Regions from separate parts of the Vibrio sp. R10-SG-ISO4 genome, predicted to be linked through region 3. Evidence: predicted binding sites of a transcription regulator. Region 3 holds the regulator's gene; each other region holds the start of a gene.

Region 1 (8,186 bases), on a different contig from region 3:
ATAATCCGCGTTTCGTATGGCCTTAATACCTGATGACGAGTGACGGGCTGTGAGCAATCGGCTGAATGATCGGCATAATTGCCAAGAAGATAACGCGCCTTGTCGAGCTCGAATGCATCGGGTAACTCGCACTGCGTTTCTTCACCATAGTAGTTGTTCAGACAAATCAGCGTTTGATTGCCATTACGGCGTTGATAACCAAACACGGAAGTGTGGGTAGGATAGAGGTCAAGGTAATCCCCGTCGGTGATCACCGCGATCGCTTTACGCAGTTGAATCAAGCGTTGATAGAAGTAGAACACAGAGTTTTTGTCGGCGACAGCTTGCTCGGCGTTAATTTCTTGGTAGTTGCTGGCGATATCGAGCCAAGGTTGGCCCTTGGAAAATCCTGCATTACGCTCACCATTCCATTGCATTGGCGTGCGAGAGTTGTCACGCGATTTTTGCGCCAAGATGGCTAACATGGCTTGCTCGCTCAGTCCTTGTTGGTTGACCATGATGTCGTACATGTTGATGCTCTCCACATCTCGGTACTGAGAGATCGAGTCATAGTTGGGATTGGTCATGCCAATCTCTTCCCCTTGGTATATGTAAGGGGTGCCCTGCATCATATGGATGGAGGCCGCCAACATCTTTGCCGACTCGACTCGATAGCGGCGATCGTCGCCTAAGCGGCTCACGATACGCGGCTGATCATGATTACACCAAAAGAGCGCGCCCCACCCTTGGCCATTCAGCCCGGTTTGCCAGTGGTTGAATATTTGCTTTAGAGCGAGAAAATCAAACGGTGCATGACTCCACTTCTCACCATTGGGGTAGTCCACTTTGAGATGATGGAAATTAAACACCATCGACAACTCACGGCCATCGAGTGACGAGTACTGCTGACAATGTTCCAGTGTGGTGGACGACATCTCCCCCACTGTCACACTGCCATATTGCTTAAAGACGGCGTCGCTGATCTCTTGTAGATAAATGTGCACTTTTGGGCCATCGGTGTAAAAACGGCGGCCATCGCCACACTCATCATTGGGGAAGTCTTGCTGCTTGGAAATCAAATTAATCACATCCAAACGGAAACCATCGACCCCTTTTTTGGCCCAAAAACTGATGATCTCTTTCACTTCAGCGCGCACTTGCGGATTTTCCCAGTTGAGATCCGCCTGCTCTTTAGCAAAGAGGTGCAGGTAATACTGCCCTGTTGGCTCATCTAACTCCCATGCGCTGCCGCCAAATTTGGATTGCCAGTTATTAGGCGCTTGTCCGTCAACCGGATCTTTCCAGATATAGTAGTCTCGGTACGGGCTGTGTTTATCGCCAAAGGCAGATTGAAACCACGCATGCTCTGTTGACGTGTGGTTCACAACAATATCCATGATGATTCGAATCCCACGCTGATGGGCCTTGGCGAGCAACGCATCAAAGTCCGCCATGGTGCCAAATTCGGGATTGATCGCGTAGTAGTCAGAAATATCGTAACCATTATCGACCATAGGTGATTGGTAAACCGGTGTTAACCAGATGGCGTCAACCCCAAGGTGTTTGAGGTAATCCAGCTTAGCGATGATCCCTTGGAGATCACCGGTGCCTTTCGCCCCGCTATCACAAAAACTTTTTGGATAGATTTGATAAATGGTGGCAGTTTTCCACCAATTGGCCTCTTGAGTTGTTCGTGTCATATCACGCCTAAAATTTCAGTAACAAAGAAGGGGCGCTGAGAATAAGGAGCGGCCAAGGCCGCTCCGTCAGCGTTATGCGTTCGCAGGCTCAAGTTCGCCTTTAGACTGCGCACGTTTATAGAAGAAGAGTGTCAGCATGGCAGGCAGAGCAATGGCCACCAACATCGCCATCGCGTAAACGCTCCAATACTGGGGCTGGATAGAGAGAATACCCGGCAAGCCGCCGACCCCAATACCGTTCGCCATGACGCCAGCACTGCCACAAATCGCCGCCGCGACCGCACTGCCAATCATCGCGCTTAGCATAGGGAACTTGTACTTTAAGTTGATGCCGTACATAGCAGGCTCAGTCACCCCTAGGTAGGCAGAAATGGCAGCAGGTACAGAGATGTCACGCTCTCCGTGTTTTTTGCTGATCAGGATGATGCCCACTACCGCTGATGCTTGAGCGATATTCGATAGTGCAATCAGCGGCCAAATCGGTGTGCCACCTAATTCTTGCATCAGTTGCAGGTCAACCGCATTGGTGGTGTGGTGGATACCGGTGATCACCAAAGGCGCGTACAAGAAGCCGAATATCATCGAGCCAATCACCGCAAAGTCGCCGGTCATGGCAGCCTTAGCAGCAAACGCGACACCGTTACCCAACACGCGGCCAAATGGACCAATCAGGGAGTGCGCCAACACGACAGAGAGAATAATGGAGACAAACGGCACCACAACAAGGTAGAGGTAAGAGGGTACAATGCGCTTTAAGTTGGTCTCAATCAACGCCAAGGCGACACCAGCCAACATCGCGGGGATCACCTGCGCTTGATACCCGACCTTTTCAATCACAAACAGGCCAAAATCCCACGCTTCGGGCACTTGCTTACCGATCAAATACGCGTTCATGAGCTGAGGTGAGACTAAGGTTACCCCTAGCGTGATGCCCAGAATCGGCGTACCACCCAGTTTTTTCACCGTTGACCAACACACACCCACCGGTAGGAAGAAGAAAATCGCTTCGCCAATCAACCACAGGAAGCTATGCACCGTGGCCCAAAACTGGCTAATTTGCGTCAATGTTTGGCCATCAAACATCCGGATGTCGCCAATCACATTGCGGAAACCTAAAATCAGACCGCCGGTGATGATCGCAGGCAGCAGCGGAACAAAGATTTCCGCAAGATGGGAAATGCCACGCTCAAGCAGGTTCATGTTCTGTCTTGCCGCGAGTTTGGCTTCCTCTTTCGACGCAGCAGATTGACCGGATAGCTCAATCAACACTTTGTAGACTTCATCGACTTCCGTGCCAATCACCACCTGAAACTGCCCGGCATTGGTGAAGCAACCTTTTACCATTGGCAACGCTTCAAGGGCTTTTTCATCGGCTTTACCGGTGTCGTTTAACACAAAGCGTAGCCGCGTCAAACAGTGACTTACACTGGCGATGTTGTCACGTCCACCAACTCGCTCAATCAGACGTTCGACGTCATGCTTGGCTATCTTACTCATTTCCATTTCCACCCTAATTGGATTCTATTGATATTAGTCTGCGATTGCAGACATTCAAACTGACTCTGTTTGATTGTTATTATATTAATGGGAACATTCCCATTAATTCGACATTATAATCCCAAAAAGCGCATGACATTAAAATGGGAACAGTCCCATAAATTGAAAATGATCACACTAAATAAGAAATTGCCAACGGATTCAGATAGTTAAATTTGGATGGGTTGTTGAGTAATGTGAACCTGATCAGAACTACCATTGATCTTATTGATCAATACGTTAGCCGCTTTTTCACCCGCTTGAGCGTAACCAGGGTCGATACTAAAGACATTCGGAAATAGGAAAGAGAGCAGCTCGCTGCCGCCTACGCCTGTCACGTTGACAGAGTCACGACCGAGCTCTTGCAAACGCTTGATGACGCCAAGTGCTAAGGTGTCACTGGCACACACAATCGCGTCGGTGCGCTCTGACAACACCTTATCCACCAACGCGTAAGCACTGTCATGACTGAGCTGACCGGTTTGATAGCAAGGAGCGATCTGGTTGTGCTTACACCAGCTCAAGTAGGCGTCCAAACGCAGTTTACCTGTGGTTTTATCACTGGGATCGACGCCGATAAACGCGATATTTCGGCACGCACGTTGATGGAGGTGATTGAGCGCGTGCGTGATGACGCCTTGGTTGTCGTAGTTGATCGAAGAGACAACGTCCGTCTCCATCGCGATCACCACACAGCGCGCCTGCCACTGCGCTAGACGCGCGACGTCCAAATCACTAAAACCAAAGACGATAACGCCATCCACATTGCGTCTTTTCAACACCTCTAAGTGTTCATTGGTCATCTGGCGATCAAACTGGCTCTCCATGATCACCACGTCGTAGCCTTGTTGATACAAAACGGCAAGCATACTGCTCACTGCCCTGTTTTCTGAAGGGGAGTCAAGACGAGAGATGATCACCCCAACGACTTTTTGTCGCCCACCACGCATCGATTGCGCCGATTTGGACGGCACATAACCCGACTCCTGAATCACTCGCTCCACTTTGGCGCGGGTTTCCGGTTTGACTTTCGGGTCATTGGTCAGCACGCGTGAGACGGTCGACTTTCCGACGCCAGACAGCTTGGCAATATCAACAATGGTGAGTTTTTTGCTCATGTTCCTACGTCATTAAAAGCCATGCCAAGGCGAAGGCCTTGGCTATTGAGGTGCGGTAACTTGGATTTAATCAGTGACACATTGGGTAAAGCGCTGATCTTGATAGTTCAAACGCGCTTCGTTGCCTTTGATGGCCAAATTGACAGCCGGCGTCACTTCTTGACCATCGTCCATTAGCGCGTAGCGGCTGCCCGAACCTGAGGGTAGCTGGGTTAGACGCAGCGATTTGCCCTCTACTTTAACCAGTGCTGCCTCTTCACCAGAAAGGTAAGCGGCTGAAAACTGCTTGCCCTCATCACACTGATAGGTGTGGAACTTTACTGGCGCGCTCGCCTGCTCGCTTTGCGCGCAGCCCAACATCAATCCCGCGACTGCCCACAAGGCTAAATGCTTGTTCATACTCGACTCCTTGAGTGTTTGTGCCTATGACTGCTTGTTGTCCGTCAATGGTTTTATTGGTTAACGGTATTTGCTAGTTAACGGTATTTGTTAGATAGTGCGGCACATCGGCAAGACTATCAAGCACCACGCTTGCTAGCGCTTCACCTTGTTCGGTCACCGGTTTGCCTGAGCGGACCAAAATCTTCTGCCCTACCCCAGCAGCCTCTGCCGCCATCAAATCTTGCGCCTTATCTCCGACCATGACCGATTTGGCCATATCGATATCGAGAAAGCGCTGCGCTGACTGGAACATACCCGGCTTTGGCTTACGACATTCGCAATCCCGATCGTCGCCATAATCAGGGTGATGCGGACAGTAATAGAAGCCATCAAACTCGACACCGTGATCGACAAAGTTCCAATCCATCCATTGCGTCAGAGACAAGAAGCGATCTTCGCTAAACTTGCCACGGGCTATACCCGACTGATTGGTCACCAGCACCAATAGGTAGCCCATCTGCTTGAGTTGCTTCGTTGCCTCAAATACGCCATCGATAAACTCGAAATCATGCTCATCATGCACGTAACCGTGGTCAACGTTGATGACGCCATCTCTATCTAGAAAGACTGCTGGTTTTGCCAAAATATGTGTCTCTGTCTGCTGTGTTTGGCTCGAATTATACCTTAAAACGAGCGAATTGCAGCAAGGCGAGCGCTATCGCTTTAGCGCCGGTGAATAAGGCCATTTGCCCGCGTTATTTCTTTCTTATCTATCTCATGACGAAACAATCTCCGCGCAAGAGAGTGAAAAAAGGCGTTTGGACGTCTAGCCGTAAAAATATCTATTGACACTAAACCTGCAAACCCATAGCATCGTCTACCAAATGAGAGGTAGTTCAAAATAATCGACTTCTCACCAAGTTATTTGCAAGCGGGTTAACTGATGATTGAAATTAATCAAGTCAACAAGGTGTTTTATCAGGGCAGCAAGGAAATCCATGCGCTGAAAGACATTAACCTTACGGTTCCTCAAGGAACGATTTTCGGTGTTATTGGCTCTTCTGGAGCAGGGAAAAGTACACTGATTCGCTGCGTGAACATGTTGGAAGCGCCCACCTCAGGTTCAATCAAGGTTGATGGTGTTGATTTGACGACACTGTCTAAATCACAGCTGAGCCAAGCACGCCGCAATATCGGTATGATTTTCCAGCACTTTAATCTGCTTTCATCCCGCACTGTGTTTGATAATGTCGCACTGCCACTTGAACTGGCGGGCAAAGACAAAAACGCCATCACCACTAAGGTAACCGAACTGCTCAAACTGGTCGGCCTTGCTGATAAGCATGAGAGCTACCCGTCAAACCTCAGTGGTGGTCAGAAACAACGCGTTGCGATCGCTCGTGCGCTCGCATCAGATCCTAAAGTGCTGCTGTGTGATGAAGCGACCAGCGCGCTCGATCCCGCGACCACTCAATCGATTCTTGAGCTGTTAAAAGAGATCAACCGCAAGCTGAACATTACTATGCTTTTGATCACTCACGAGATGGACGTGGTCAAAAGCATTTGTCACCAAGTGGCGATCATCGGTGGTGGTGAATTGGTGGAGAAAGGCACGGTTGGTGATATTTTTGCTCACCCGAAAACCGAGCTTGCGCACCAATTTATTCGCTCTACGCTCGACTTGTCGATCCCAGAAGATTACGAGGCTCGCTTGCAAAGCAGCCGCGTTGAAGGCAGCTACCCTCTGGTACGCCTTGAATTCACTGGCGCAACCGTCGATGCACCGCTGATGAGCCAAATTGCGCGTAAATTCAATATCGATGTCAGCATTCTGAGTTCAGACTTAGATTACGCCGGTGGCGTAAAATTCGGCATGATGGTCGCCGAGCTATTTGGTAATGAGCAAGACGACAACGCAGCAATCGAATTTCTGCGTGAACACAATGTAAAGGTAGAGGTGCTTGGCTATGTCCTTTAACACGATTTCACAGTGGCTCGAGCTTAACAGTAAGCTATTGATTGGCGCGACGTGGGAAACCCTCTACATGGTCGCCGTCGCGGGTATCGTGGGCTTTGCTGTCGGTATCCCTCTCGGCGTTATCTTACACACGACCAAAAAAGGTGGCCTACTAGAAAACACCAAACTCAATGGTGTGTTGGGCGCAATCGTCAATATTGGTCGCTCCGTGCCGTTTTTGGTGTTGATGGTTGCCATCATCCCTGTGACGAAACTGTTGGTGGGCACTTTTATCGGTACCACCGCCGCCATCGTGCCGCTCACGATTGGTGCGATTCCATTCGTTGCTCGCCTGATTGAAGGCGCACTACTGGAAGTGCCAAGCGGTTTGGTCGAGGCTGCGCAATCTATGGGTGCGACGCCAATGCAAATCATCAGTAAAGTATTGCTTCCTGAAGCGATGCCGACCATCGTCAACTCCGTCACCATCACTTTGGTGACATTGGTGAGCTACTCAGCAATGGCGGGTACAGTGGGCGGCGGCGGTCTAGGTGATGTCGCGATACGTTACGGATTCCACCGCTACGATGTAGTCATCATGGCTGTGACTGTGGTGATGCTCATCGTACTGGTTCAAATTATTCAATCTATCGGCGATGCGATTGTACGCCGAGTGGATCACAGATAAACATTAAGAATTTCACAAGGAGAAGGTCATGAAATTTAATCTTAAAGGTCTTTTGGCGATTGCCGCTGCGGCATCTGCATTGGTTCTGTCTGGTTGTGGCGAAAAAGAAGCGGACAACAGCAAAATCAAAGTCGGCGTGATGGCGGGTGCAGAAGCACAAGTTGCTGAAGTAGCAGCAAAAGTGGCGAAAGAGCAGTTCGGTCTGGATGTAGAATTGGTGACATTCACGGATTACGTTACTCCTAACGCAGCCTTGGATGACGGTTCAATCGACATCAACGCGTTCCAGCACAAACCATACCTAGATCAGCAAATTGCTGACCGTAGTTACAAGCTGGCTATCGCAGGTAACACTTTCGTTTACCCAATCGCGGGTTACTCTAAGCAAGTGACCTCTGTGGAAGAGATCGAAGAGGGTGCACGTATCGCCGTTCCTAACGATCCAACGAACCTAGGTCGCTCATTGATTCTACTAGAGCAGCAAGGTCTGATCACACTGCGTGAAGGCGTTGGTCTACTGGCAACGGTACGCGACATCGTTGAAAATCCAAAAAACATCTCAATTCTTGAGCTAGACGCTGCCCAGCTGCCACGCTCTCTTGATGATGTTGCGCTGTCTGTCATCAACACCACTTACGCAAGCTCTATCAACCTGACGCCAGAGAAAGACGGTGTGTTTGTTGAAGATAAAGAGTCACCATACGTGAACCTTATCGTTGCGCGTGAAAACAACGTCTCAGCAGAGAATGTACAAAACTTCGTAAAAGCTTACCAAACTGACGAAGTGTACAACGCTGCCTCAGACATCTTCCAAGGTGGTGTCGTTA
Region 2 (8,186 bases), on a different contig from region 3:
TCAGAACCGGTGGCGATAAGGATAAGCTCTGGCTTGCCCGCGCAATCTTTTAGGATGTAACCACCCTTAGCGATGTTAGCCACTTGCCCAGCGTCACGCGCTTGCTGCGCGAGGTTTTGACGAGAGAAAATCAGAGACGTTGGGCCATCTTTACGCTCAATCGCCAATTTCCAAGCGACCGCAGATTCCACTTGGTCACATGGACGCCATGTGCTCATGTTTGGCGTTAGGCGAAGTGACGCCATTTGCTCAACGGGTTGGTGAGTTGGGCCATCTTCACCCAGACCAATCGAGTCATGCGTGTACACTTGGATGTTCTGAATTTTCATCAGAGCGGCCATACGCATCGCGTTACGGGCGTACTCCATAAACATCAAGAAGGTCGCACCGTAAGGGACAAAACCGCCATGCAGCGCAATACCATTCATGATGGCCGTCATACCGAACTCACGCACACCGTAGTGAATGTAGTTACCTGAGAAATCGTCTGCTTCCAGTGATTTTGAGCCCGACCACATGGTCAAGTTGGATGGCGCAAGGTCCGCCGAACCGCCCATAAATTCAGGCAGCATTTTACCGAACGCTTCAAGCGCATTTTGAGACGCTTTGCGCGAGGCAATGTTCGCTGGGTTGGCTTGCAGATCAGCAATGATTTGATTCGCTTTCTCTTCCCATTGCGCAGGAAGCTCACCGTTGAGACGACGTTTCAGCTCCGCCGCTTCTGTTGGGTACGCCGCTGCGTAAGCCTCAAACTGAGCGTTCCACGCCGCTTCAGATGCTGCGCCTGCGGTTTTCGCATCCCACTGCTCATATACGTCTGCTGGAATCTCAAACGCTGGGTGCTCCCAACCTAAGAACTCACGCGCAGCTTTGATTTCGTCTGCACCTAGTGGCGCGCCGTGACAATCGTGAGAGCCCGCTTTGTTTGGTGAACCAAAACCGATGATGGTCTTAGTACAAATCAGAGTAGGACGAGGGTCCGCTTTCGCGGCAGTGATGGCGGCGTTGATCGCCTCAGCATCATGGCCATCGACAGCTGGAATAACATGCCAACCGTAAGCTTCAAAGCGTTTTGGTGTATCGTCAGAGAACCAACCTTCCACTTCACCATCAATCGAGATGCCGTTGTCATCCCAAAAAGCGATCAGCTTGCCAAGGCCCAGAGTGCCCGCTAGTGAACATGCTTCGTGAGAGATCCCTTCCATCAAACAGCCATCACCCATGAATACGTAGGTGAAGTGGTCGATGATGTCATGGCCTTCTTTATTGAACTGCGCCGCTAATGCTTTCTCTGCCAGCGCCATGCCCACTGCGTTTGTGATGCCCTGACCAAGAGGACCAGTGGTGGTTTCTACGCCCGGTGCATAACCATATTCTGGGTGGCCCGGCGTTTTTGAATGAAGCTGACGGAAGTTTTTCAGATCGTCAATAGACAGCTCGTAACCACTTAGGTGCAGCAAAGAGTAAATCAGCATTGAGCCGTGGCCGTTTGATAGCACGAAACGGTCGCGGTTTGCCCATTCTGGGTTCGCTGGGTTGTGGTTTAAGTGTGAACGCCAAAGAACTTCGGCGATATCCGCCATCCCCATCGGTGCGCCTGGGTGACCGGAATTAGCTTGTTGAACACCATCCATGCTAAGTGCACGAATTGCATTGGCCAAGTGTTTACGAGAAGACATGTCTGCTCCTGAATGCATTAAGCGAATTGATAACTAAGGTGGGCGATAATTCTCGCAGAGCATCTACGCAGGTGCAATCGATTACTGTCTAATCAACGCCAGATCTACGATATTTATTGCAAATTTCTCGAAGACCGCCGGTTTTCGTTACTGTTTGATGCAAACGATTGCTCTTTACCTCACGCGGCGGATTGAGAAGAATACGCGTTTTTACTCTACTTAAATCACAAAAATAACTTGTAATTCGAGCACGCAAAACTAGAATAGACGTCTAGATGTAGATACACCTACATAATTTAACCTTATTTTTGTGCTGGGCGAGCAATGACGCCCATCCAACAGATTAAATGGAGCTCTCATGGCTAAGCACCTGTTTACTTCTGAATCCGTATCAGAAGGCCATCCAGATAAAATTGCAGACCAAATCTCAGATGCGGTTCTCGATGCGATCCTCGAGCAAGATCCAAAAGCTCGCGTAGCGTGTGAAACCTACGTCAAGACCGGTATGGTCATGGTCGGCGGTGAAATCACCACTTCTGCATGGGTAGACATCGAAGAGTTAACGCGCCAAACCGTACGTGAAATTGGCTACGTTCACTCTGACATGGGCTTTGACGCGGATTCGTGTGCAGTGCTAAACACCATCGGTAAACAGTCTCCAGACATCAACCAAGGTGTCGACAAAGCGGATCCAAAAGAGCAAGGTGCCGGTGACCAAGGCATCATGTTTGGTTACGCATGTAACGAGACTGAAGTCCTCATGCCAGCGCCTATCACTTACTCACACCGCCTAGTGCAAAAGCAAGCGGAAGTGCGTAAGAACGGCACACTGCCATGGTTGCGTCCAGATGCAAAATCTCAGGTTACGTTCCAGTACAACGAAGGTAAGATCGTTGGTATCGATGCGGTCGTACTGTCAACTCAGCACTGTGACTCTATCTCAACGCCGGATCTGCGCGAAGCGGTAATGGAAGAGATCATCAAGCCAGTTCTACCGGCTGAGTGGCTCAACAAAGACACTAACTTCTTCATCAACCCAACCGGTCGTTTTGTTATCGGTGGCCCAATGGGCGACTGTGGTTTGACTGGTCGTAAGATCATCGTTGATACCTACGGCGGCGCAGCGCGTCACGGTGGTGGTGCATTCTCTGGTAAAGATCCATCGAAAGTAGACCGTAGTGCCGCTTACGCAGCACGCTACGTAGCGAAAAACATCGTCGCGGCTGGTATGGCAGATCGCTGTGAAATCCAATTGTCTTACGCAATCGGTGTTGCGGATCCAACGTCTATCATGGTGGAAACGTTCGGTACTGAGAAAGTCTCGCACGACATCATCATTGAGGCGGTACGTCAGTTCTTCGATCTACGTCCATACGGCCTGCAAGAGATGCTGAACCTACTTCAGCCAATCTACAAGAAGACCGCCGCTTACGGCCACTTCGGTCGTGAAGAGTTCCCTTGGGAAGCGACGGATAAAGCCGCAGAACTGCGTGACTTCGCTGGTCTCAAGTAATCACTGAGCCACACTATTTCAGGGCTTTTGGTTCGCCAAAAGCCCTTTCTTTTGCCTGCTATCTGGCCTCCTCGCTCGCTGTGCTCACCCCGACCTCGCATCCCCACCCATCATTGAACAAAATTTAACCTCCCAGGTTGTAATTTACGCCATTGAGGTCAATAGTTAACAATATGTTAAATGAACGCATCCAAGGATGACGTCTTTACGTATAAAACCAGACGTGACTGCCATCCCCTCTGCGCCGAGTAACACGCGCAAAGCTTGTGTTCAGATCACGGCACCAACATAAAACTGAGAGTTCACACCCTTTAACGTCAGCGTCTAGGAGCACATCAGCGAATCGGGTCAGCACTCTCTCGTGTTTGCGAACGGCTTGCGTTTAAAAACGTCTTCTGTTTACAAATACGTAACAACCCCTTTTCTCGGCCACTACTCAAAAGGCAAAGAAGAGGATGAGAATCGAGATTGATCAAGGAGGAGTTATGCCTCGTACGGTTAACCCACATGACTTCAAAGAGCAAAAACATAAGGAAGTCAGCGACCACGAATACGCGCGCACCATACCGTGTAATCAGGTCAGTATCTCTGCCCCATTTCATTGGCTCGCGCTCGGCTTGCACGACTTTGTTCGCATGCCGCTGATTAGCGCTTTCTACGGCTTGTGCTTTATGGCGGCGGCCATCGGCATTGTTCTCCTCGTCCAGTGGCAAGGCACCCACCTTGTGGTGATGCCCAGTCTGGTCGTCTATATGCTCATTGGGCCTTTTTTAGCGCTCGGTTTGTATGACGCGAGCTGGGAGCGAGAGCGCGGACATAAACCCAGTTTGCTTCACTCGATGAAAGCCATCGGACGTAACTCCACTTCACAATGGGCGTTTGCCGTGCTGCTTGCGGTGTGTATGATTTTTTGGATGCGTATCGCGGCGCTGCTGCACGCACTCTACCCGTCGGTACAAGGGGCGCCGTTGAGCGACTTCCTCCCCTTCTTGATCATCGGCTCATTAGTGGGTTTAGTGCTGGCGTGTGTTGTGTTCAGTATCTCAGCGTTCGCCATTCCGCTGATGATGGAGCGACGCGTGGATATGATGACCGGCGTATTCAGTAGCTTTAACGCCGTCAAGTCCAACATCGGTGCTATGATCGTTTGGGCTGCGATCATTTGTGGCGGGATCTTAATAGGCTTTGCCACTTATGGTATCGGGATGCTCTTTACGATGCCGATACTCGGCTACGCCACTTGGCACGCGTATCATGAGGTGATTAAGAAACGCCATCACCCTTAACATGTGGCCTATTTGAGGTATAGTGAACGCCCCGAGCTCTCTCGGGGCGTTTTTTTATCCTGTATCTCTGCCAGCGAAGATGAGTCACCTGTGGATCTGACCCTCACCTATTCAACTCAGCGAGTGATCGCGCAATGCATCGAGCAAGCCCGCCAAGCGTTCGGCCGGCCGTTTCCTATGCCAACGCTCTCGTTTAAGCTGCGCGGTAAAGCGGCAGGAAAAGCGTACCTGCAACTCAATGAGATCCGCCTCAACCCGGTGTTGTTTTCGGAGAATCAAGCGGCGTTTCTCCAAGAAGTGATCCCCCATGAAGTGGCCCACCTTGTCACCTATCAAGTTTATGGTCGCGTTCGCCCGCACGGCAAAGAGTGGCAAGGGGTCATGGAGTCAGTGTTCGGTGTCAAAGCCAACACCACCCACAGCTTTGCTGTCACCTCTGTTCAAGGTAAAACCTTTGAATACCTCTGTGCGTGTCGCGGCTATCCGCTCTCTATTCGACGCCACAATAAAGTGCAGCGCAACCAAGCAAGCTATCGCTGCCAACAGTGTCAGCAGACACTGGTGTTTTCTGGCAAACAGTTGTCGTAATCCCCCACACTCCATCCCTGCCAGCTATCTATCCCCACTCAATCACACCCTATGGCGCGATCTCGTTCAGCGTAACAAATAACATCATCACTAAAATCCTACCTTTTTGCGTGCTAGACTGTGAAAAATAATACTTTTTTCATGCTTTAACGCTCACTCAGGTTTCATTATGTCTCGACTGCCCGTTTGGTTTACTGTGATGAGCTCGCTGCTAGCGGTGACGCTCTCTTCTGCTTTCTCTTTCGCGCACGCAGCGCCGCCGTCCTCTTTTTCCAAAGCAAAGAAAGAGGCGGTCAAGATCTACGCCGATCACCCCACCAGCTTTTACTGTGGCTGCAATATTGAGTGGCAAGGGCGCAAAGGCACGCCGGATCTTAACTCGTGCGGCTATCAGGTGCGTAAGCAAGAGCGCCGAGCCTCTCGCATTGAGTGGGAACATGTGGTGCCTGCTTGGCAATTTGGTCATCAGCGCCAATGCTGGCAACAGGGTGGGCGTAAATACTGCACTAAAAACGATCAGCAATTTCGCTCGATGGAAGCCGATTTGCATAACCTGACCCCAGCGATTGGTGAGGTCAACGGCGATCGTTCAAATTACAACTTTAGCCAGTGGAATGGGGTTCAAGGAGTGACCTATGGGCGCTGTGAGATGCAGGTCAACTTCAAACAGCGTGAAGTGATGCCGCCCGATCGAGCCCGCGGATCCATTGCTCGCACCTATCTCTACATGAGTAAAGAGTACGGATTTAAACTCTCAAGCCAGCAAACCAAGCTGATGAATGCGTGGAATAAAACCTACCCCGCCGACGCCTGGGAGTGCGAACGCGACAACCGCATCGCTAAAGTGCAAGGCAATCACAACCCGTTTGTGGTTGAGGCATGCCAAGCAACCCCATAACCACCTAGCTCTAGGAACTAGGCACTCGACTTCTCAGCACGCTTTATCTCACGCTAGCCCCTTGTTTTTTCGCTCAAAGGCATCCATGTTAGTGGGATAACTTTTGGATTTGCAGGAAACCAACGCAATGCGCATGCCACGACTCTATCACCCAGAGACCATCCACCAGCTTGGGCCTCTCGCCCTCAGTGACGATGCCGCCGGCCACGTCGGCCGAGTGCTGCGCATGAAAGAGGGTCAACAGGTGCTGTTGTTTGATGGCAGCGGCGCACAATTCCCTGCCACCATTACCGCTGTAGGAAAGAAAAACGTCGACGTCGAGGTGTTAGATCGCGTTGAACAAAGCTGCGAGTCACCGCTGGATCTGCACTTAGGTCAAGTGATCTCACGCGGAGATAAAATGGAGTTCACGATTCAAAAATCCGTTGAGCTTGGCGTCAATACCATTACGCCCCTTATCTCTGAGCGCTGTGGCGTCAAACTCGACCCCAAACGTTTTGAGAAAAAGCTCGCTCAATGGCAAAAAATTGCCATCAGCGCCTGTGAACAGTGCGGCCGGAATACCGTCCCTACCATTCGCCCAATTATGTCGCTCGAAGCGTGGTGCCAAGAGCAATTCGATGGCTTGAAGCTCAATTTGCATCCGCGCGCCAAATACTCAATCAACACCCTACCGACTCCGGTAGAAAAAGTGCGTTTGTTGATTGGCCCTGAAGGCGGCCTTTCTAGCGATGAAATCGATATGACTCAGCAATACCAATTTGAAGAGACGCTGCTCGGTCCTCGCGTGCTACGTACCGAAACCGCAGCCCTTACCGCTATTACCGCCCTACAAGTTCGCTTTGGCGATCTTGGCTAAACGGAGAACACTATCCATGATCAAACTCGGCATCGTGATGGACCCGATCTCGTCCATCAACATCAAAAAAGACTCTAGCTTTGCCATGATGCTGGAAGCGCAGCGCCGCGGCTACGAAATTCACTACATGGAGATGAAGGATCTTCATCTAGAACAGGGCGTCGCGATTGCGGACACCAAAGTGGTGGAGCTAAAAGAAGATCCAAGCGGCTGGTATCAGTTTAAATCTGAGCAGACCATTGAGCTGTCAGAGCTTGATGCGGTATTGATGCGTAAAGATCCCCCATTTGATACCGAATACATCTACGCGACATACATCCTTGAGCGCGCCGAAGAAAAAGGCACCTTGATCGTCAACAAGCCGCAAAGCTTGCGCGACTGCAATGAAAAACTGTTTACCGCGTGGTTCCCAGAGCTAACGCCAACCACCTTAGTGACTCGCAGCGCAGACAAGATTAAAGCCTTCCGTGAGCAACATGGCGACGTGATTTTAAAACCATTGGATGGCATGGGCGGCGCGTCGATCTTCCGTGTAAAAGAGAACGATCCTAACGTTTCCGTGATCATCGAAACCTTGACCAACCATGGTCAACACTACGCGATGGCGCAAACTTTCGTCCCAGATATTAGCAATGGTGACAAGCGTATTTTGGTGGTGGATGGCGAACCGATGCCCTACTGCTTAGCGCGTATTCCTGCCAAAGGAGAGACTCGCGGTAACCTAGCCGCAGGCGGACGTGGCGAAGCAAGACCACTGAGTGAGACAGATAAACAGATCGCTCTCGCTGTAGCGCCTACACTTAAAGAAAAGGGGCTGATTTTTGTTGGCCTTGACGTCATCGGCGACAAACTGACTGAGATTAACGTTACCAGCCCAACGTGTATTCGTGAAATCGAAGCCGCATTTGATATCTCCATTACCGGCAAGCTGATGGATGCGATTGAACGTCGCATTGAGCAGAAATAATCTATCGGTGATGGGATAACCCAGCTCTTGAGCGGCATTCGCGCTATGAGTGCCGCTCAATTTAAGGTGGAGTCATGATGAATTTAACCAACCATTTTCTCGTTGCCATGCCGGGGATGAAAGATCCCTACTTTAAGCGCAGTGTCATCTATGTGTGTGAGCACAACGAAGAGGGCGCTATGGGCCTCATGATCAATGCGCCTATTGATATCACCATTGGAAAAATGCTCGAACGCGTCGATGTGCAGCCCGTTCATCCGCAGCTCAACACCGACAGTCTGGAAAAACCGGTCCTTAATGGCGGGCCTGTGTCTGAAGACCGAGGCTTTATCCTTCATCGCCCTAAAGACACGTATGAATCCAGCATTCAGATGACCAATGAAATCAGTGTCACCA
Region 3 (8,186 bases):
GCACTAAGCTCTCGACTTTGACCGATTCAGGCTCAATCTCGAGACCGGCTTCTCTGGCTAAGATGACCAGCTTGCGCATTACGTCAGAGCCATCGAGATCCTGCCTAGGGTCTGGCTCGGTTAAGCCTTGCTGCCACGCTAAATCGACCAACTCGGCAAACGGTACGCTGCCATCATATTGTTGGAACAACCAAGAGAGGGTGCCAGAGAAAATCCCTGAGACCGCATAAATGACATCGCCACTCTCACGCAAATCGCGCACAGTGTGGTTGATCGGCAAGCCTGCTCCGACGGTGGCATTGTAGAGCCAATGGCGGTTTATTTTGGCAAACGCGTCTTGCACTTGGTGGTAGTAAGCACTTGAGGCTGAGCCGGCAACCTTATTGGCAGAGATAAGATGCATGCCTTGCTCAGCGATATCGAGGTAGCGCTCAGCTAACTCTTTGCTCGCCGTCACGTCGAGTACGACCACATCGTCATAGCCCTGAATCGCACCGAGGCGCTGAATCCACTCGCCTTTCTGATATGGGATAGACTCTTCATCGAAATGCTCACTGACCGCGCTAGGATCGATGCCTTGGTCATTAAACCAATAGGTTTGACTGTCGATCACTGCCACGAGCTCAAAACTCATTCCACGACGCTTTTCTAGCTCTGCTTTTTGTTCTGCAAACAGGGTTAACCAACTGGAGCCAATGTTGCCTTTGCCGCATAGGGCGATGCCGACTCGTTTTTGTGCTTGGAAAAGTTGGTTGTGAATCGCCTTAACGAGTGGTTCGGTTTCGGTGCGGCGTAAGACAGCCACCAAACTGAGACCGGAACGAGATTCAGAGATGAACTCGACAGGCGATGACTTGAGCTTCTGGTAAAAGCCGTAACAGTGGTTGGCGTTGTTGGTGACACCAGCGCCTACGGCAGCGACAAGGGCGTAGCCCTCCTTGAGTTTAATTTCTGCTGCGATGGCGGAATCTTGTAAGAAGCCTAAAGCGCCCCCTGCAATTTCCGAGGTATAAGCAAGGCGTAATGAGTGCTTATCCGCTTGGACTTCATAAGTCAAAGGTTCAAGTTGGGCGCGTTTCAAACTGCTTAGCACTTCTTTTTCCATGCGATTGAAATCATGGCCAGAGGCGAAGTTTAACTGAATCAACAACACGTCATTGAGTGAGGAGATGATCTTGGCACCACGCCCAGAGGCGAGGACGCGCTCAATGCGGCTAGAGCCAGATTCAGGGTCGTAACTGCAGCGCAAGTGTAAGTCCATCGTACTTTGAGCGACAGGCTGCAAGGTACGGCTATGCAGCACGGGGGCGGCAAGGCGTGCCAGTTCACTTGCTTCATCCAGTCGCAATAGGGGCAGAAGACAAGCATCACTGACAAGGCGAGGGTCTGCGCTGTATACGCCAGCAACGTCACTCCAAATCGTGACGCGACTGACCTCTGCGAGCGCGCCAATCACGGTGGCAGAGTAATCGGATCCGTTTCGGCCAAGCAGCACGGTTTGGCCTGCTTGGTTTTGCGCCATAAAGCCGGTAAACACCAGACGACGCTGTGAGTGTTGCGCCAAAATTTCCTTCAGTAGTGGGTAGGACTGACCACGATCCACTTCAGGTTGCGTGCCGGTTTCTGCCCGTAAGAAAGTGCGAGAGTCTTGCGCGATGGCTGGTAAACCCGCTTGATTCAATAGCGCGGCGAGCAGTCTTGAGGACCACATTTCACCGTGGCCAAGTACCGCAGCTCGCTCCGCCTCGCTTAACGGGGCGCTTAATTCGCCGAGGGTGGTGAACTCGTCTTTGAGCGTCGCCAGCATGTGCGCTTGTTCGTCGTCACTGTCAATCAAGGCTTCGATAAGCCCTGTTTGGAATTGTCGTACCGACTGCAACGCTTCATGGGCAAGGCGGCCGTCTTTATAGAGCGCTTCGGTAAATTCAATCAAATGATTGGTGGTTTTACCGGCCGCTGAGACAACGATCAGATCATCGCTGCCAGAGTATTCTTTGAGTATGGTGACTACCCGGCGGTAGCACTCCGGATCCGCTAAGCTGCTACCACCAAATTTATGCAGTTGACGCGATGTCGTCATTACGCGGACTCCTTCACACAGTTAAAGGCTTGCTTGAGATCGTCAATCAGGTCATCGGCATCTTCAAGACCGACAGACAGACGCAGCAGTTGCTGAGAGACACCTGCCTCGGCCAGCGCCGCTTCTCCCATCGCACGGTGGGTCATTGACGCTGGGTGACAAATGAGGCTTTCTACGCCGCCTAGCGATTCTGCAAGAGAGAAGAGTTTCAGCTCACCGACAAACTGTTTCAGTTCTTCAAAGCTGCCAGCGAACTCGAAGCTGAGCATAGAACCAAAGCCTGATTGTTGTTTCTTAGCGATGTCATGGCCAGGGTGATCCGGCAAGCTTGGGTGATAGATGCGGCCGACCAGTGACTCTGTTTTCAGAAAGTCGAGAATGTTTGCCGAGCTTTGTTCATGCACCTTCATTCGTGCGCCTAACGTGCGGATGCCGCGCAGCGTCATGTAGCTATCAAACGGCGTGCCGGTGGCCCCAATGCAGTTGCCCCACCAAGCCAGTTCTTCAGCGTGCGCTTTGGTTTTTGTGATCACCACGCCGCCAATCACATCGGAGTGACCGTTGATGTATTTGGTGGTTGAGTGAATAACGAAATCCGCACCCAGTTCGAGTGGCTTCTGGAAAATCGGGGTTAAGAAGGTATTGTCAACCGCGACCAGTGCGCCGACTTGTTTCGCTTGCTGGCAGACTTTCTCGATATCCACCACACGCACCAAAGGATTTGATGGCGTTTCCAACAGGATAAGCTTGGGTTTCTGGTTGATGGCGGCGGTCAAGGCTGCGTCATCGGATTGGTCGACGAACAACACGTTGAAGTCGCCTTTTTGCGCACGGGTATTGAAGAGTCGATAGGTGCCACCGTAGCAATCGTGTGGCGCGACAATCAAATCATCTGGCCCGACAAACGCAGACACCCAAAGGTTGAGCGCTGAGGTGCCACAGTTGGTCACCACTGCGCCTTCTCCACCTTCTAATTCATACAGCGCCGTTTCAAGCAGGCCACGGTTCGGGTTGCCAGAACGCGTGTAATCGTATTTCGGCACTTCACCAAACGCCGGAAATCCGTAATTGGTCGAGAGATAAATAGGGGGAACGACAGCGTGATGTTGGGTGTCTGACTCGATACCAGTACGTACCGCGATGGTGGCGGGTTTGCGCGTGCTCATAGCGTTTTCCTTGCGAACAGTAGTGACTTGTTTTAGGGAATGCGATATACCTGTTGCTTATCAGGTGTATCCGGCACCCAATGTGGTGTAGTGCTGCGACACACTCACAGTTTGGGCCGATTCCACTCCTATCGCCAACCACTTTACTTCTCATTTTTTAAGACGTCAACACTTCTAGACGTCTATATGTCTTTGCTTGTAGCCATAAATACCGTTAAAATTGTGGTTTAAACACTCATACGCAAATATAAAGGTGCGCAATGGCAGACTGGAATGGCGAATACATTAGCCCATACGCAGAACACGGTAAGAAAAGTGAGCAAGTGAAAAAAATCACGGTCTCCATCCCACTTAAAGTCCTTAAGGTATTAACAGACGAGCGTACGCGCCGCCAGATCAACAACCTGCGTCATGCCACCAACAGTGAGTTGTTGTGTGAAGCGTTCTTGCACGCTTACACAGGTCAACCATTACCGACGGATGAAGATTTGCGTAAAGACCGTCCAGATGATATTCCCGCTGAAGTGAAAAAGCTGATGACGGAGATGGGGATTGAGTTTGAGGCGTTTGACGACTAACGCTCGCCCTGTTTTGCACCGAATTTGAATGCAAAAGCCGCTGACATCGTCAGCGGCTTTGTTGTTTTTGCTCAGCCAGAGACAAAGGTCGTGGCTGGTAGTGGGCGTCAAGGTTACTCGATATCCATGTAATGGTCAGGCAGCTCAATGCGTGCCACCCCGGATTCTACCGCGGCTAACGCGACCGCTTTGGCGACGCGGGGGAGTAGTCTTGGGTCCATCGGTTTTGGAATAATGTAGTCTGGGCCAAACGAGAGTGAATCCACACCCGCGGCGGTCAGAACATTGGCAGGGACCTCTTCCTTCGCCAGTTGACGGATCGCCGCTACGGCAGCGAGCTTCATCTCATCGTTGATCTCGCTAGCACGTACATCCAGTGCGCCACGGAAAATAAACGGGAAGCAAAGTACGTTGTTGACTTGGTTCGGGTAGTCACTGCGACCTGTACCCATAATGAGGTCATTGCGTACATCATGAGCGAGCTCAGGTTTGATCTCAGGATCTGGGTTAGAGCAGGCAAACACGATGGGTTTGTCGGCCATCAATTTAAGATCATCTGGCGATAACAGGTTAGGACCAGAAACGCCAAGGAACAGATCGGCGCCTTCGATGACATCTTGCAGCGTACGTTTGTCGGTGTTGTTGGCAAACAGTTGTTTGTATTCGTTGAGATCATCACGTCGAGTGTGGATCACACCTTTGCGATCCAGCATGTAAATTTTCTCGCGCATCGCGCCGCACTTGATCAGCAGCTCCATACAAGCGATGGCAGCCGCACCGGCGCCCAGACAGACAATCACGGCGTCTTCCAGTTTTTTACCTTGCAGCTCAATGGCGTTTAACATGCCAGCAGCCGTCACAATGGCGGTACCGTGTTGGTCATCATGGAAGACTGGCACATCACAGCGCTCAATTAATTGTTTTTCGATTTCAAAGCAGTCTGGCGCTTTGATGTCTTCTAAGTTGATGCCGCCAAAGGTATCCGCGATGTTGGCGACCGTGTCGACAAACTCATCGATGGTGCGGTGTTTGACTTCGATGTCGATGGAGTCCAAACCTGCAAAGCGCTTAAACAGCAGGGCTTTGCCTTCCATCACGGGCTTTGATGCCAGTGGGCCAAGATTACCTAGGCCAAGAATCGCTGTGCCGTTGGAGATCACTGCCACCATATTGCCTTTTGCGGTGTACTTATAGACATTATCGGGGTTTTGAGCGATCTCTCGTACCGGCTCGGCCACGCCTGGGCTGTAGGCGAGTGCGAGATCTTGCGCGGTTTCTGCTTGGGTGGTCAGCTCGACAGAGATCTTGCCTGGTTTTGGAAAGGCATGGTAGTCGAGCGCTTTTTGGCGAAATTGTTCTTCAGGGGTCAGGTCTTGACGGTGGTCATCAGGCATAGAAATAGGTACTCGTTAAAATGATTCAGCACAAAGGGGGTTAATCATTTTAGAGGAACTGAGTCAAGCTGCCTAGGTCAGAATGCGAGCGAGTAGGGTAATATGTGGGAAATGACTGGAGATTAGACCAGATAGAAAGAGATATGACTGCGGGTTTTACTGTGAATAGGTTAATTGCTCTAAAATCTCTGGCAACAAAAAAGGACGCCGCAGCGTCCTTTTTCCTATCCGCGAGAAGGAATTACTTCTTACCGCTTGATAGAGCACCGAAACGCTTGTTGAAGCGATCTACACGGCCGCCTGTATCAACGATACGTTGCTTACCAGTGTAGAATGGGTGACATTTGTCACATACGTCTAGGTGGATTGATTCTTTGTCTAGAGTAGATTTGAACTCAAATGTGTTGCCACAAGAACAAGTTGCTGCTACTGCTTTGTATTCTGGGTGGATTCCAGCTTTCATGGGGTAACCTCAATATAGGCCGTGTCGCTATCCGATTCAGAGCCGGACACCACACGTAGTTAATGTAAAATGGATTTAGGACACCGCTGCCAGAGCAGCCATATCTCTAAGGCGCGATATAGTAATGAATAGTACGCCTAGGATCAACCGATTTGGGGTAGAAATCGCTACTTTTTTAGCCGCTGCAGGAGAGGGAGACGCATGGATGTTATCGCGAAGTGGTGTTACCCGCGTCTCCTCATACAGACACTGAGATGCGCTGGCTTTTCTCACTCTGCCTTTTCCCTTAGACTAAACGCGTCATTGACCTGCAGTGAAAGACTGAATGAGACCCACCATCGCCCGAGTCGCGTTACCCGTACCACTAGATAAACAGTTTGACTATCAAATCCCTGGACACCTTTTTCCAGTGATTGGTGGGCGCGTGTCTGTGCCTTTTGGCCGTCAAACCTTAGTTGGTATCGTGACGGCCTTGGTGCAGCAGTCATCGCTGCCGATGGACAAAATCAAGCCGATTAAGCAGGTGCTCGACAGTCAACCTGTTTGGCCCGACTCGTTATATACCTTGTTGCACTGGTGCAGCCACTTTTACCAATATCCACTTGGCGACACCTTAGCCAATGCGATGCCCAGCGCCCTGCGTAAGGGAAAACCGGCCGACTTTACCGCCGTGGTGGAATGGCAACTGACGCCAACCGGACGCGATCAGTTGATGCATGGGTTTGGCCGAGCGGTTAAGCAAGCCAAAGTGATGCAGATGCTGCAACACGGACCGACGTCACACCAACGTTTTATTGATGAAGAGGTCAGCACTAGCGTGCTGCGCACGTTGACAGACAAAGGTTGGATTGAGTCGATTGAGCGCAAGCCTCATTTTGCTAAGTGGGGCGCTGACATTGAAGCCGATGTTGAGAAACCAAAGCTGAATGAAGAGCAAGCGATCGCCATCGCGACGGTCAACAGTTTCAGCGGTTTTGGCTGCTTTTTGCTCGAAGGGGTGACCGGTTCAGGTAAAACTGAGGTGTACCTCAACATGATTAAGCCAGTCCTCGAACGGGGTCAGCAGGCTTTGGTGCTGGTGCCGGAAATCGGCCTGACGCCGCAAACCATTAATCGCTTTCGAAAGCGTTTTAACGTGCCGATTGAGGTAGTACATTCTGGATTGAATGACACCGAGCGCCTCAATGCCTGGTTGTGCGCGCGCGATAAAGTGGCCGGCATTGTGATTGGGACGCGATCTGCATTGCTGACGCCTTTTGCTGATCTGGGCATTATTATTGTCGATGAAGAGCATGATAGCTCTTACAAGCAGCAAGATAGCTTGCGCTACCATGCGCGCGATGTGGCGGTCATGCGCGCCAACAAAGAGCAGATCCCGATTGTGCTTGGTTCAGCAACGCCCGCGTTAGAAACGCTGCACAATGCGCTGTCTGGCAAATATCATCATCTGCATTTGTCTCGCCGAGCAGGCAGTGCGGTGCCCACCACCAATCAAGTGATTGACGTCAAAGGGCTCTATTTAGAGGGGGGCCTCTCTGCGCCACTGATCGCTCAAATGCGCAAGCACCTCAACGCAGGCAATCAGGTGATGCTGTTTTTAAATCGACGCGGCTTTTCCCCGGCTCTGATGTGTCACGAATGTGGCTGGATCGCGGAATGCAAGCGCTGCGACGCCTACTACACCTACCATCAGCACAGCAGCGAAATTCGCTGTCACCACTGTGGCTCTCAGCAGCCGACGATCCACCAGTGCCAAGGGTGTGGTTCCACTCAACTGGTCACTGTTGGGGTGGGAACCGAGCAGCTAGAGGAACAACTGCATACGCTCTTTCCAGAGCAGAAAACCATTCGTATTGACCGCGACAGCACGCGGCGCAAAGGCAGCCTAGAAGAGGCGTTAAGCGCCATTCGACGCGGTGAATATCAGATTCTGATCGGCACGCAAATGCTCGCCAAAGGGCACCATTTCCCGGATGTGACGCTGGTGGCGCTGTTGGATGTCGATGGCTCACTCTACAGCAGCGACTTTCGAGCCTCTGAGCGTTTAGCCCAGCTATTCATTCAGGTGGCAGGCCGAGCGGGGCGTGCCAGTAAACCCGGTGAAGTGTTGTTGCAAACCCACCACCCAGAGCACAGCCTATTGCAAGCACTGTTGAAAAAGAGTTATCGGGACTTCGCCGAGGTGGCCTTAGCAGAGCGAAAACTGGCGGCGTTGCCCCCGTATTCGTTTTTAACGCTGTTTCGTGCGGAGGCGAACCAATCTGAGCTGGTGGAAGAGTTCCTACGCCAAGTCCGCTTTACTTTAGAATCCCACCCTCTGTTTGATTCCGGCTGCATGGTGCTGGGCCCGACACCCGCCCCGCTTGCCAAACGTGCGGGTAAGTTCCGTTGGCAATTACTGCTGCAAACCGAGCAGCGCTCGTTAATGCAAAAGCTGCTAGCCAGTGCTAAGCCGGCTATCGAGTTGCTGCCGAGCGCGAAAAAGGTCCGTTGGTCGGTCGATAT

Evidence for each region. The regulator MetJ, encoded in region 3, represses methionine synthesis genes. The targets are predictions, from matches to a motif close to TTAGACNTNTANANGTCTAA.
Region 1: a site for MetJ is predicted at 5,533-5,552, ahead of metN (methionine ABC transporter ATP-binding protein MetN). Genes of this name have one in related genera too.
Region 2: a site for MetJ is predicted at 1,943-1,962, ahead of metK (methionine adenosyltransferase). Genes of this name have one in related genera too.

Annotation. Positions count from the first base shown of each region.
Region 1 is NZ_JCBDHJ010000002.1:247,316-255,501, reverse strand. It holds gene treC (alpha,alpha-phosphotrehalase) at 1-1,679, opposite strand, end outside; gene treB (PTS trehalose transporter subunit IIBC) at 1,752-3,176, opposite strand; gene treR (trehalose operon repressor TreR) at 3,386-4,333, opposite strand; gene AC6R03_RS02095 (MliC family protein) at 4,400-4,732, opposite strand; gene gmhB (D-glycero-beta-D-manno-heptose 1,7-bisphosphate 7-phosphatase) at 4,806-5,357, opposite strand; gene metN (methionine ABC transporter ATP-binding protein MetN) at 5,658-6,692, shown strand; gene AC6R03_RS02080 (methionine ABC transporter permease) at 6,682-7,359, shown strand; gene AC6R03_RS02075 (MetQ/NlpA family lipoprotein) at 7,388-8,186, shown strand, end outside.
Region 2 is NZ_JCBDHJ010000003.1:39,499-47,684, reverse strand. It holds gene tkt (transketolase) at 1-1,679, opposite strand, end outside; gene metK (methionine adenosyltransferase) at 2,038-3,192, shown strand; gene AC6R03_RS02865 (DUF2189 domain-containing protein) at 3,678-4,478, shown strand; gene AC6R03_RS02860 (SprT family zinc-dependent metalloprotease) at 4,569-5,066, shown strand; gene endA (deoxyribonuclease I) at 5,266-5,964, shown strand; gene rsmE (16S rRNA (uracil(1498)-N(3))-methyltransferase) at 6,092-6,823, shown strand; gene gshB (glutathione synthase) at 6,840-7,790, shown strand; gene AC6R03_RS02840 (YqgE/AlgH family protein) at 7,868-8,186, shown strand, end outside.
Region 3 is NZ_JCBDHJ010000001.1:196,636-204,821, reverse strand. It holds gene AC6R03_RS00945 (bifunctional aspartate kinase/homoserine dehydrogenase II) at 1-2,080, opposite strand, end outside; gene AC6R03_RS00940 (O-succinylhomoserine (thiol)-lyase) at 2,080-3,246, opposite strand; gene metJ (met regulon transcriptional regulator MetJ) at 3,507-3,824, shown strand; gene AC6R03_RS00930 (malic enzyme-like NAD(P)-binding protein) at 3,938-5,218, opposite strand; gene rpmE (50S ribosomal protein L31) at 5,460-5,681, opposite strand; gene priA (primosomal protein N') at 6,007-8,186, shown strand, end outside.